Regions from separate parts of the Bradyrhizobium sp. HKCCYLS3077 genome, predicted to be linked through region 1. Evidence: predicted binding sites of a transcription regulator. Region 1 holds the regulator's gene; each other region holds the start of a gene.
What was found. The regulator PhoB, encoded in region 1, activates phosphate uptake and scavenging genes when phosphate is short. The targets are predictions, from matches to a motif close to TGTCATNNANCTGTCAT.

Region 1 (3,401 bases):
CATGGTGTTCCAGAAGCCGACGCCGTTCCCGATGACGATCTACGAGAACATCGCCTTCGGCATCCGGCTCTATGAGAAGATCTCGAAGTCCGAGATGGACGACCGCGTCGAGAAGGCGCTGCGCGGCGGCGCGCTGTGGAACGAGGTCAAGGACAAGCTCAACGCCTCTGGCCTGTCGCTGTCCGGCGGCCAGCAGCAGCGCTTGTGCATCGCGCGCACGGTCGCCGTCCGGCCCGAGGTGATCCTGTTCGACGAGCCGTGCTCGGCGCTCGACCCGATCTCGACCGCCAAGGTCGAGGAGCTGATCCAGGAGCTCGCGGAGAACTATACGATCGCGATCGTCACCCATAACATGCAGCAGGCGGCCCGCGTCTCCGACAAGACCGCCTTCATGTATCTCGGCGAGCTGATCGAGTTCGACGAGACCAGCAAGATCTTCACCTCGCCGAGCGATCGGCGGACCCAGGACTACATCACCGGCCGGTTCGGCTGACGCCGACAGCATTCTTCAGGAGATCAACATGGCCAGTGAACATACCGCCAAGGCGTTCGACAGCGATCTGCAGGACCTCACCCGGCTGGTGTCGGAGATGGGCGGCCTCGCCGAGCGGCTGATCGTCGATTCCGTCGACGCGCTGGTGCGGCGCGACGTGGCGCTCGGCCAGAAGGTGGTCGCCGCCGACGCCGAGGTCGACAAGCTGCAGCGCATCATCGAGGAGCGCGCGGTGCTGACGATCGCCCGCCGCCAGCCGATGGCGGTGGATTTGCGCGAGATCGTCGGCGCGATGCGCGTCGCCACCGATCTGGAGCGCATCGGCGACCTCGCCAAGAACATCGGCAAGCGCGTCGCCGCGCTGGAGAGCGACTTCCATCCGCTGAAGCTGATCCGCGGCCTCGAGCACATGACCGACCTGGTGCAGTCGCAGGTCAAGACGGTGCTGGACGCCTATGCGGCGCATGACCTGCCGGCGGCGATGACGGTGTGGAAGGGCGACGAGGAGGTCGATGCGATCTGCACCTCGCTGTTCCGCGAGCTCCTGACCTACATGATGGAAGACCCGCGCAACATCTCGTTTTGCATCCATTTGATGTTCTGCGCCAAGAACATCGAGCGGATGGGCGACCACGCCACCAACATCGCCGAGACGGTGTTCTATATGATCGAGGGCCAGCAGATCATGGACAAGCGCCCGAAGGGCGACATGACCAGCTTCGCGACCACGATCCCCGGTAACTGAGAAAGACGATTTCGACATGGGTGCGCGAATTCTGGTGGTTGAGGACGAGGAGGCGCTGACGACGCTGCTGCGCTACAACCTCGAGGCCGAAGGCTACGAGGTCGAGACCGTGGCGCGCGGCGACGAGGCCGACACGCGGCTCAAGGAGCGCGTGCCCGATCTGGTCGTGCTCGACTGGATGCTGCCGGGCCTGTCCGGCATCGAGCTGTGCCGGCGGCTGCGGGCGCGGTCCGAGACCAAGCAGCTGCCGATCATCATGCTCACCGCGCGCGGCGAGGAGAGCGAGCGTGTGCGGGGGCTTGCGACCGGCGCCGACGATTACATCGTCAAGCCGTTCTCGGTGCCGGAGCTGCTGGCGCGCGTAAAGGGCCTGCTGCGGCGCGCGAGCCCGGAGCGGCTGGCGACCGTCTTGTCCTATGGCGACATCGAGCTCGACCGCGAGAAGCGCCGCGTCGCGCGTTCGGGCCGGCCGATCGATCTCGGCCCGACCGAATACCGCCTGCTCGAATTCTTCCTGGAGCATCCCGGCCGCGTGTTCAGCCGCGAGCAGTTGCTCGACAGCGTCTGGGGCCGCGACATCTATATCGACGAGCGCACGGTGGACGTGCATATCGGCCGGCTGCGCAAGCTGCTCAATCCCGGCCGCGAGCAGGATCCGATCCGCACCGTGCGCGGCGCGGGCTATGCGCTGGATGATCGGTTCGCCAAGTCGGAGCAGGCGTGACGGGCGAGCAGGCCTGATCGCGCGGTCACGCCGTTGCCGTCTTGATCCTGTGTGATCGAGTTCCCATCATCATGGTCGGACCTCGGCAGACGCAATGATCAGGACGCTCGCTATCTTGTTGGCCTTGTTGCTTGTGGCTGCCGGCAATGCCGCAGCCGCCGAGCTCGAGGACGCCGTCGCTGCGGCGTCGAATGGACAGCCGGCGGCGGCGTTGCGCCGGCTCCAGCCGCTCGCCGCCAAGGGCGATGCGCGCGCGCAATTCAATGTCGGATTCATGCAGGCCTTCGGCCTGGGCGCCCCGCGCAACCAGGCGGAGGCGCTGGTCTGGTACCGCAAGGCCGCCGATCAAGGGCTCGCCGTCGCCCAGCATTATCTCGGCATCGCCTATTTCAACGGGGAAGGCGCCGCCCGCGATCACGGCGAAGCCGCGCGCTGGTTCAACCGCGCGGCGGCGCAGGGCTTTGCCCAGTCGCAATACATGCTCGGCCTGATGATGCTCGACGGCGAGGTCATGACCAGGGACGTCATCCAGGGTTATGCTTGGCTGGTGATGGCCGGACGCAGCGGCGTCAGGTCGGCCGGCCGCGAGATCCAGAGAGTGAAGCTCAGCGAAGCGCAGCGGCAGCAAGCCGAGGCCACCATTGCGGCGTGGCGGCCGAAGCCGGAATCGGCAGATGCCGGCATCGCCAATCCGCGCGCGGAGCAACTGCTCGGGCTCGACCGCCACTTCGGCGACGTCGTCGATCCCACCTCCTGGCCGGCATCATCGATCGGTGTCGTGACCGTGGCGCAATACAGTACGGGAGGCTCGTGCACCGGCACCTTGGTGGCGCCGCGCGTGGTGCTGACGGCGGCGCATTGTGTCTTCAACGGTCTCACCCAGGTCAGCCCCGGCAACGTCCATTTCCTGGCGGGCATGAACAAGGGCACGCCCGCGGCCTCGTCGGTTGCCGACAAGCTGATCGTCGCGCCTGAGTTCATACCGACCCAGCACGACAAATGGTCGATCGACCGCTCGCCGGCCGACTGGGCCCTGATCATCCTGAAGGATGCGCTGCCTTCGAAGCCGGTGGCAGTGAAGTCCGTGGGCCGCGACGAGCTCGCGGCTGCGACCAAGGCGGGCACGATCTCCGAGATCGGCTACGGTCAGGAGCGGCGCTATTCGCCGACCGGCCAGCGTAATTGCAGCGCCGGCATGACCAAGGACGCCCGTCTGCTGACCGTGCATTGCCTCGCCAATTTCGGCTACTCGGGCTCGCCGATCCTGGCCGAGATCGGCGGCGAGCCGGTGGTGGTCGGCATCTTTTCGGCGTTCCACGAGGAGACCCGGCTGATGTTCGCCGCGCCCGCCAGCCAGTTCGAGGCGGCCGTGCGGCGCGAGATCGCCGCGCAGAGCGCATCCGCGCGGTGAAGGAAGGGAGGAGAAGAGGGAAGAGAGT
Region 2 (3,401 bases), on a different contig from region 1:
GTCGCGTTTCTGGTGTTCGTGGTGGCCGGCGTGAGCGATGCCGTCGACGGCTTCCTGGCGCGGCGATTCAATCTCCGCTCCGAGCTCGGCGCCCTGCTCGACCCGCTGGCGGACAAGGCCCTGCTGGTTTCGATCTTCGTCACGCTCGGCATCTGGGGCGCCATCCCGCGCTGGATCGTCATCCTGGTGGTCTCGCGCGACATCATGATCGTGGCCGCGGTGATCGTCTCCTGGCTGTTCGACCGGCCGGTCGCGATGAAGCCGTTGATGGTCTCCAAGCTGAACACGGCAGCCCAGGTCGGATTTGCCGCGCTCGTGCTCGCCTCACTCAGCTTCGGCTTCGAGCCCAAGCCTTACGACGCGGTGCTGATGGTGCTGGTCACGGTCTTTACGCTCGTGTCGGTCGGGCTGTATCTGGTCGACTGGGTGCGCCACATGAGCACCATTGAAGTCCGCTGATCCTCTCAAGAGCTGTCGCGGACCTCGGGCACGCCACGTTACGGAGCACGTCGATCTTGGCCAGCCACATTCCCCCTCGCCAGCTGGCCCTTGCCCTGCCGCACGAGGAGAGCCTGACGCGGGACAACTTCTTCGAAGGTCCCGGCAACGCGGCCGGGCTCGCTCTGGTCGACGCATGGCCGGAATGGCCGGCCCGGACGATGTTCCTGGTCGGCCCCGACGGCTCCGGTAAGAGCCATCTCGCCGCGATCTGGGCCGAGCAGGCCGGCGCCCGCTCGCTGTCGGCGCATGCGCTGGAGGCCGGCGCCGTCCCCGGGGCGCTCGCCACCGGCGCGCTGGTGCTGGAGGACCTCACGGCCGCCGATCTCGATGAACGGGCCCTGTTTCATCTGCTGAACCTGGCGCGCCAGGACGAAGCCTTCGTGCTGATCACCGCCCGCGAGGCACCGGCGAGCCTGCCGATTGCGCTGGCCGACCTGAGGTCGCGGCTGCGCGCCGTCCCGGTGGTCACCCTGCTGCCGCCCGACGACCAGCTGTTCCGAGCCCTGATCGTCAAGCTCGCGGCCGACCGGCAGCTTTCGATCGACGAGACGGTCGTGAGCTACCTGGCGAGCCGCATCGAGCGATCCTATGCGGCTGCGCGCGAGACCATCGCGATGCTCGACAATGAGTCGCTGCGGCTCGGACGGCCCGTTACCCGTGCCCTGGCGGCCGAGCTGCTCCGCAGCGTGTGACCGCCGGCCATCTTGACGGCGGCCTTCGCCGGAACCTCAATGGTGCCGGCGACGTCATCCCTCTGTCATACGGCTTGCGCTACTGGTTGGCACTCGCGCCCTGATTTGGCGCCGTGACCGAATATGGATCGAGTTCTGATGGATATTGAGCAAGTGACTGAGATTGCAGCACAAGAGTCGGTTACGGCTGCCGGGATCGAGATCGCCTCGAGCCCCGAGCGCTTCATCAACCGGGAACTGTCCTGGCTGCATTTCAATCGTCGCGTGCTCGAGGAATCGGTCAATCCGCGGCACCCGGCGCTGGAGCGGGTGCGGTTCCTGTCGATTTCAGCCAACAACCTTGATGAATTCTTCATGGTCCGCGTCGCCGGCATCCGCGCCCAGGTGCGCGAGGGCATTGCCGAGCGCAGCCCGGACGGGCTGACGCCAATCGAGCAGCTGAAGCTGATCAACGAGACCGTGTCGCAGCTCGCGATCGACCAGCAGGCGATCTGGCGCGACCTGCGCAAGTTTCTCGCCGAGCTCGGCATCGTGCTGGTCGACGGCCAGGATGTCACCAAGAGCGAGCGGGCCTGGATCGAGGACCACTTCCTCGCCAACATCTTCCCGCTGCTGACGCCGCTCGCGATCGACCCGGCGCATCCGTTCCCGTTCATCCCGAGCCTCGGCTTCACCGTGGCGCTGCAGCTCACGCGCACCGCCGACGGCCGGCCGATGAACGCGCTGATCCGCATGCCCGGCAAGATCGACCGCTTCATCCGCTTCCCCGGCGCCAAGGACGGCGTGATCCGCCTGATCACCCTGGAACAGGCGACCAGCCTGTTCATCGGCCGCCTGTTCCCCGGCTACACGGTCAAGGGCCAGGGCGCCTTCCGCATCATCCGCGACAGCGAGATCGAGATCGAGGAAGAGGCCGAGGATCTGGTGCGGCTGTTCGAGACCGCGCTCAAGCGCCGCCGCCGCGGCTCGGTGATCCGGCTCGAGATCGAGGCCAACATGCCGGAGGAGCTGCGCCACTTCGTGCAGGATGCGCTGGCGACCACCGACGACGAGGTGTTCGTGGTCGACGGCGTGCTGGCGATGAACGAGCTGTCGCAGCTGACCCGCGTCGACCGGCCCGACCTGGAATTCGCGCCCTATGTGCCGCGCCATCCCGAGCGGGTGCGCGACCATGGCGGCGACATTTTTGCTGCGATCCGGCAGAAGGACCTGATCGTCCATCACCCCTACGAGTCGTTCGACGTCGTCGTGCAATTCCTGCAGCAGGCGGCGCGCGATCCCGATGTCGTCGCCATCAAGCAGACGCTGTACCGCACCTCAAATAACTCGCCGATCGTGCGCACGCTGGTGGAAGCGGCGGAGGCCGGCAAATCGGTCACCGCGCTGGTCGAGCTCAAGGCACGCTTCGACGAGGAAGCCAACATCCGCTGGGCGCGCGACCTCGAACGCGCCGGCGTGCAGGTCGTCTATGGTTTCCTGCAGCTGAAGACCCATGCGAAACTGTCGATGGTCGTGCGCCGCGAGGGCGGCAGCCTGACCACCTATGTGCACACCGGCACCGGCAACTATCATCCGGTGACGGCGCGCATCTACACCGACCTGTCCTACTTCACCTCTGACCCGGTGATCGGCCGCGACGTGACGCGGGTGTTCAACTACATCACCGGCTATGCCGAGCCGATCGACATCGAGAAAATGGCGGTGTCGCCGCTCACGCTTCGCAAGCGCATGATCGAGCACATCCATGGCGAGACCAGCTTTGCCCGCCAGGGCAAGCCGGCCGTGATCTGGATGAAGATGAACTCGCTGGTCGATCCTGATATCATCGACGCGCTGTACGAGGCCTCGCAGGCCGGCGTCTCGATCGACCTGATCGTGCGCGGCATCTGCTGCCTCAGGCCCGGCATTCCCGGCCTGTCCGACAATATTCGCGTCAAATCGGTGATCGGCCGCTTCCTCGAACATGGCCGCATCTACTGCTTCGGCATGGGACAGGGCCTGCCGAGCGCCAAGGCCGCCGTCTATATCTCCTCGGCCGACATGATGCCGCGCAATCTCGACCGCCGCGTCGAGGTGTTGTGCCCGCTGCAGAACCCGACCGTGCACCAGCAGGTGCTGGAGCAGATCATGGTCGCCAACCTCAAGGACACCGAGCAGAGCTGGCAATTGTTGCCGGATGGGTCGTCAACGCGTATGAAGGCCGCGAAG
Region 3 (3,401 bases), on a different contig from region 1:
TCCGGCCGCTGATGGGCGCCGACCTGATCATCGTCGTGTTCGCCGTCGTCGTGATCGGCGGCATGGGCTCGATCATGGGCTCGATCATCACCGGCTTCGCGCTGGGGGTGATCGAGGGACTGACCAAGTATTTTTATCCCGAGGCTTCCAACACCGTGGTCTTCGTTCTGATGGTCCTGGTGCTGCTGGTGAAGCCGACGGGTCTGACCGGACGGGCGGCCTGACATGACATCGATCACCGACGAGACCCTGCCGATCACCCCGCGCGCGATGCGCGACGAGATGATCGTGTTCGTCATCATGGCGGCGCTGCTCGCCATCGTGCCGTTCACCGGGCTGTATCCGTTCTTCGTGATGCAGGCGCTGTGCTTCGCGCTCTTGGCCTGCGCCTTCAACCTGCTGATCGGCTATGGCGGGCTGCTGTCGTTCGGCCACGCGATGTTCCTGGGCACCGCGGGCTATTGCAGCGCGCATGCGCTGAAGGTCTGGGGTTTCCCGCCGGAGCTCGGCATCCTCACCGGCGTCGCCGGCGCCTTCGTGCTGTCGCTGGTCACCGGCTACATCTCGATCCGCCGCCAGGGCATCTACTTCTCGATGATCACACTGGCGCTGTCGCAGCTCCTATACTTCGTCTACCTGCAGACGCCGTTCACCCACGGCGAGGACGGCATCCAGGGCATTCCGCAGGGCAAGCTGTTCGGCTTCATCGACCTGTCGAAGCCTGTCACGCTGTACTACGTCGTGCTGGTCGGCTTCCTCGCCGGCTTCCTGCTGATCTTCCGCACCATCAACTCGCCGTTCGGCGAGGTGCTGAAGTCGATCCGCGAGAACGAGCAGCGCGCGATCTCGCTCGGCTACAAAACCGACCAGTACAAGCTCTTGGCCTTCATCCTGTCCGGCACCATCGCGGGCTTCGCCGGCTCGCTGAAGGTGTTCGTCGCCCAGAACGCCTCGCTGACCGACGTGCACTGGTCGATGTCCGGCGAGATCGTGCTGATGACGCTCGTCGGCGGCCTCGGAACGGTGTTTGGCCCCGTCGTGGGAGCCTTCGTGATCATCGCCATGCAGCAATATCTGGCCGGGTTCGGGCAGTGGGTCACCGTCATCCAGGGCGTCATCTTCGTCGCCTGCGTGCTCACCTTCCGCCGCGGCGTGGTCGGGGAAATCGCCCATTTGTTCAAGCGATCCCTGTAAGCCATTGATCTAAAATAAGATTATGTGCGGGGCAGAAAGTGGTGGATCATCCGTCCACCGCTTCTGCTGCGGCGTGATCCGGAGTATGACACTTCCGTGACAGGCCAGCCCTGGCCCGTTTCGGAATGGATGGATCTCGTCCCATGCTGAACTGGTTTCGCGCCGTCCTCCCCAAGGAGGAGCGGTTTTTCGATTTGTTCGCCCGCCACAACAAGGTGGTGATCCAGGGCGCGCATGCGCTGCAGGACATGCTCAAGGGCGGCGACGATGTGCTGACCCACTGCCAGCGCGTCAGCCAGCTCGAGAACGAGGCCGACAACATCACCCGGGAGGTGCTGACTGCCGTTCGCCGCACCTTCATCACCCCGTTCGATCGCGGCGACATCAAGAACCTGATCACCTCGATGGACGATGCCATCGACCAGATGCAGCAGACCGCCAAGGCGGTGGTGCTGTTCGAGGTCAAGGAGTTCGAGCCGACGATGCGCGAGATGGGGACCTTGCTGGTCGACTGCGCCAATCTGATCGGCCGCGCGCTGCCGCTGTTGCAGGCCATCGGCCAGAACGTGCCGATGATCACCGCGATCACCGAGGAGATGACCAAGCTCGAGGGCCGCGTCGACGATCTCCATGACATCGGGCTGAAGGAACTGTTTCTCAAGCACCGCAACGCCAACACCATGGACTTCATCGTCGGCGCCGAGATCTACGATCATCTGGAGAAGGTCGCCGATCGCTTCGACGACGTCGCCAACGAGATCAATTCGATCATGATCGAACAGGTCTAGGGTAGGGACGCGCCGTGGACGCTCATCTCGGCCTTCCCATCCTGGTCGGCCTCATCGCCGTCGCGCTTGCCTTCGACTTCCTGAACGGCCTGCACGATGCCGCCAATTCGATCGCGACCATCGTCTCGACCCGCGTGCTGCGGCCGCAATACGCGGTGTTCTGGGCGGCGTTCTTCAATTTCATCGCCTTCGGCGTGTTCGGCCTGCACGTCGCCCAGACCATCGGCACCGGGATCATCGATCCCGCCATTGTCGATGCGCAGGTGATCTTCGCCGCCCTCGTCGGCGCCATCGTCTGGAACCTCGTGACCTGGGCGGCCGGCATTCCCTCGTCGAGCTCGCACGCACTGATCGGCGGCCTGGTCGGGGCGGGGATCGCCAAGGCGGGACTCTCGGCCGCGGTGTGGAGCGGCCTGTCGAAGACGGTGCTGGCGATCGTGCTGTCGCCGCTGGTCGGGCTGATCCTGGCGATGATCCTGGTCGCGATCGTGTCTTGGGCCTCGGTGCGCTCGACGCCCTTCGCCGTGGACCGCGCCTTCCGCATCCTGCAATTCGCCTCGGCGTCGCTGTATTCGCTCGGGCACGGCGGCAACGACGCGCAGAAGACGATGGGCATCATCGCCGTGCTGCTGTACTCGCAGGGCCATCTGGGCGAGCACTTCACGGTGCCGTTCTGGGTCGTGCTGTCGTGCCAGGCGGCGATGGCCTTGGGCACCCTGATGGGCGGCTGGCGCATCGTCCGCACCATGGGCCTGCGCATCACCAAGCTGAACCCAATGCAGGGCTTCTGCGCCGAGACCGGCGGCGCCATCACGCTGTTCCTGGCGACCTTCCTCGGCGTGCCCGTCTCGACCACCCACACCATCACCGGCGCCATCGTCGGCGTCGGCGCCGCCCGCCGGGCCTCTGCCGTGCGCTGGAACGTCGCCGGATCCATCGTCTATGCCTGGATCTTCACGATTCCGGCCTCGGCGATCGTCTCGGCCGCAACCTTCTGGCTGGTGTCGGTGCTGCGGCACTGATCCGGCGGGACAGCCGTCTGGAGGCGTTCGGGGCCTCATGGTTCGAGACGCGCCGCAAAGGCGGCGCTCCTCACCATGAGGGTTGGGATTTTGCCGAGTCTAGGTATTTCGCTGCACATTCGGACCTCGTCCTGAGGAGCGCGCCGTTTTGCGCGCGTCTCGAAGGACGGCCGCGGGCGGGGTGCCAGTCCGGGCGTGCCCGGCGGGCAGCTGTTTAACTCCCCGGTTGGAGTTGCGGTGCAAAACGCCTATATGGAGGGCGCGCGGCGGCCGTGAGCCCGCGCTTTTCCCACGACATCGCCGCTCTTTGGCCCCGAACCGACGTCCGCCGCCCCATGTCCGATACCGCCGTCACCACCGAACAGCCGTCCCGTTCGCCGCTCTCCGACGAGGTGGC
Region 4 (3,401 bases), on a different contig from region 1:
GACGCGATCGACATTCTCGATCGTGAAGAATGGGAAGGCGAGCACGCCGTCATTCAGCGGCTTGCGCGCCTTCTTGTCCGGATCCCGGATCTTCATCAGGTCGATATAGGCGATCTTGCGGACCGGCTTGCCGACATTGGCGTCCGAAAGCTCGATCTTGTAGACGCGCTTGAACTTGGCCAAGTCAGGGAAGCAGTTGTCGCCGCGGGTGCCCTGCGGGCAGGCCTTGTCAGCGGTGCCCTCGCCATTGTCACGCTCGATGATCAGGCCCTGTGTCGGGTCGATCATGTTGAAGTCGCCGATGGCGTTGCCGTTCTGCTCGAACACATATTGCCAATAGCGGCCGGTGAACTTTTCCGCGGCGACGTCGAATTCGAGGATGCGCGAGGCTTCCTTGCCGTCGACCTTCTCCCAATCCTTCTTCTCGGCGTCCCACAGCGGCCCTTCCAGCAGGCCGTAGATGAACTTGCCGTCGGTGGATGCCGCGAAGCCCTCATAGCCCTTCGAGCGCCGCAGATTGACGTTGGTGTAGCTCGCGCCGGGCGCGCCGGGGGACTGGACCGCCCAATGGTCGGGCGAGCGCACCGGCTTGCCGTCAGCAACCGTCTCGAATACGGCGAGCACCTTGCCGCTCTTGTCCGCCTTGATAAGGTAGGGGCCGAACTCGTCGCCGATCCAGATGTGATCGCCGATGATCTGGAAGCCCTCGGTGTCGAAATCGGCACCGGTCAGATAGCGCTTGGCCGTATTCTCGTGGACGATGCGGAACGGCACCTTCTTGTCGGGATCGTGCAGGAAGATGGTCGCGAGCCGCTCCACCTTGCCGGCGGTCCAGTCGATCTTGTGATGATTGAGATAGAGCATCGAGTCCGGGGAGTTGTAGCGCGAGCCCATGCCGTTGTCGGTCAGCACCCAGAACGTGCCGTCGGCCATTGTCTTGATGCCGGAATGCCCCTGCAGCGGCTGTCCCTTGAACGGCAGCGACACGCTGGTCGGCCGCTCGTAGGACTTGCCCATCACGGTGCCGATCGCCTCGACGCGCTTGCCAGTGGTGTATTTGCCGGAGGTCTTGAGATCGTCCGGAGCGTCGGCGGGCGCGTCGATGAAGGACTCGGCTGGCAGCACGGCGTGGCCAGCGAGCTTGGCGGGGAATTCGCCTTCGCCCTGGGCGAGCGCGGCGCCGGTGCTGAGGGCCAGAGCGGCCACGGTCGTCAGAAAAAATCGATGCATGGAAAGCCTCCTGAGCTTGAACCACGCGTGGTTCTGAACAGGCGCCCTGACGCTCCGTTGACAGTTCCATGACAGCCGGATGATGCGCGCTGTTCGTCCTGGGGCGTGTTGCCGCACGCTTAGTTCTTGGGCGCCTCTCCGGCGGCGCGGGGCTGCTTGAGCGGCACGCGCGAAGCGATGATCACACCGGCGATGACCAGCGCGTAGCCTGCGAGGTGGAACAGCTTCAACTCTTCGCCGAGCAGCAGGATCGCCAGCACCGAGCCGAACAGTGGCACCAGATGCAGGAACGGTGCGGCGCGGTTCGGTCCGATCAGGCTGATGCCGCGGTTGAAGAACAGATAGGCGAGCGTCGAGGCGAACACGATGACGTAGCCGAGCGTCAGCATCGAGAGCAGGTCGAGCCTCAGCACGAATCCGGAGCTGTATTCCCAGGCCGCGAGCGGCAGCAGCAGCACGGCGCCGGCCGCCGTGCACGATGAGATAAGTGACAACTGGTGCACTGCGGGCTTGCGGGTCATGGCCGCCGAGTAGAGCCCGAACACCCAGAGCGCGCCGGCGAACATCAGGTCACCCCGATTGAATTGGATGCCCGCGAGCGCGCCGAGATCGCCGCGCAGCAGGATCACCAGCACGCCGACAAGCGACATCGCGATGCCCGCGAGTTGCCCCCAGGTCAGCCGCACGCCGAACAGCAGCAGCGACCACAGCGCCACGAATAGCGGCGTCGACGATTGGATCAGCAGCCCGTTGAGCGCCTGAGTATATTGCATCGCCCAGTAGGACAGCGCGTTGTTGATCGCAAAGCCGGTGAGCGCGAACAGCAGGATCAGCGGCCAATGCGCGAGCAGGGTACGCCAGTCCTTCGCCAGATGCTCCCGCGCGAACGGCCATAGCATCAGGAAGGTTCCGATCCAACGAATGCACGACAAGGTCAGCGGCGGCACGTGGCCGGCGACATAGCGCGCCAGCACGATGTTGCCCGCCCAGAACAGCGAGGCCAGCGTGAGCAGCAGATAAGGCTGGTTGTTGAGCCAGGCGACCGGCGATGTGGACTGGGATGGGGCGGGCAAGGATTCGGCTTCTGTTGCGCGGGCCGAGTTGTGCCCGAAAGCGCGGCGGAGACAAGAGCGCCCGGCGGATTGCCGCCATGCCGAAAGGCGGCAGAACGTCCCCTCTTTACAAAACGAATATTCGTTTTGTATGGTGATTGTGCTCGAAGGCGATTGGTCGCTCGGCCAGGAGGTGCGCATGCCGAAGCTGAAGCCGGCGACGATGGCCGCCCGCCGCGAAGAAATCCTGCGCGCCGCAGCGGCCTGCTTCGCGCGTCAGGGCTTCCACCAGACGACGATTGCCGACGTGATCGCCGAGTCCGGCCTCAGTGCCGGCGGCATCTACGGCCATTTCGCCAGCAAGGAGGAACTGATCCAGGCGATCGGTGAGCATCGCCATGCCCGCGATGCGGCGCTGCTCGCGGCCGCGCGCGACAGTCAGGACCCGCTCGAAGGCCTGCGCGCGATCGCGCGCGCCTCGCTGGCGGACATGCAGAAGGAGGAGGGGCTGCGCAGCCGACGGATTGCCCTGCAGCTCTGGGCCGAGGCGCTGTGCGACGATGCCGTCCGCGATCAGGTCGTGGATGGCGTCCGCAAGCCGATCGCGGTCATCGCCGAGCTTCTGCAGCGCGGCCGGCGGCTCGGCGTGATCGACCGCGCGGTCAACCCGCGCAGTATGGCACGCACCATGGTCGCGATGTTCCAGGGCTTCGTGCTGCAGCGGCTGTGGGGCGAGCCGTTTTCGCCGGCCGAGGCGCTGGCCAGCTTCGAGGTGTTGCTGGCCGGGCTCGCGCCGAAACGATGATGCCCGCGACGTTGCCGAAGTCTCCCGGGAGGACGAGATGATGAGCGGACTCGATCTCCTGGGCGGCCTCGGCACCGGCTTGGTGGGCGGATTCACGTCCGGCCTGCTCGGCGTCAGCCCCGGCGGCGGTCTCGTGGTTTTCGCCGTGCTGCTGCTCGGCGCCGAGCAGCACGTCGCGCAGGGACTCTCGCTGGTCGCGCAGGTTCCGCCGACCAGTGCCGCCGGCCTCAAGCGCTATTGGGACGAAGGCAGCCGGGCGCCGCTGCGCGTGCTGCTGTGGCTCGGGCTTGGATTTGTCCTCGGCGCTGCGATCG

Region 2: ACQR0Z_RS19745 (RNA degradosome polyphosphate kinase) is a predicted target of PhoB. The motif match lies at 1,246-1,262, and genes of this name have one in related genera.
Region 3: ACQR0Z_RS20130 (DUF47 domain-containing protein) is a predicted target of PhoB. The motif match lies at 1,280-1,296, and genes of this name have one in related genera.
Region 4: ACQR0Z_RS33635 (esterase-like activity of phytase family protein) is a predicted target of PhoB. The motif match lies at 1,288-1,304, and genes of this name have one in related genera.

The regions. Positions count from the first base shown of each region.
Region 1 covers NZ_JBNPTH010000003.1:117,121-120,521, forward strand. The annotation lists gene pstB (phosphate ABC transporter ATP-binding protein PstB) at 1-493, shown strand, start outside; gene phoU (phosphate signaling complex protein PhoU) at 522-1,238, shown strand; gene phoB (phosphate regulon transcriptional regulator PhoB) at 1,255-1,962, shown strand; gene ACQR0Z_RS12420 (trypsin-like serine protease) at 2,057-3,373, shown strand.
Region 2 covers NZ_JBNPTH010000004.1:762,590-765,990, forward strand. The annotation lists gene ACQR0Z_RS19735 (CDP-alcohol phosphatidyltransferase family protein) at 1-459, shown strand, start outside; gene ACQR0Z_RS19740 (chromosomal replication initiator DnaA) at 516-1,193, shown strand; gene ACQR0Z_RS19745 (RNA degradosome polyphosphate kinase) at 1,332-3,401, shown strand, end outside.
Region 3 covers NZ_JBNPTH010000004.1:844,173-847,573, reverse strand. The annotation lists gene ACQR0Z_RS20140 (branched-chain amino acid ABC transporter permease) at 1-224, shown strand, start outside; gene ACQR0Z_RS20135 (branched-chain amino acid ABC transporter permease) at 226-1,194, shown strand; gene ACQR0Z_RS20130 (DUF47 domain-containing protein) at 1,338-1,982, shown strand; gene ACQR0Z_RS20125 (anion permease) at 1,997-3,004, shown strand; gene ACQR0Z_RS20120 (peptide chain release factor 3) at 3,340-3,401, shown strand, end outside.
Region 4 covers NZ_JBNPTH010000012.1:68,871-72,271, reverse strand. The annotation lists gene ACQR0Z_RS33635 (esterase-like activity of phytase family protein) at 1-1,230, opposite strand, end outside; gene ACQR0Z_RS33630 (DMT family transporter) at 1,350-2,303, opposite strand; gene ACQR0Z_RS33625 (TetR/AcrR family transcriptional regulator) at 2,260-3,087, shown strand; gene ACQR0Z_RS33620 (sulfite exporter TauE/SafE family protein) at 3,128-3,401, shown strand, end outside.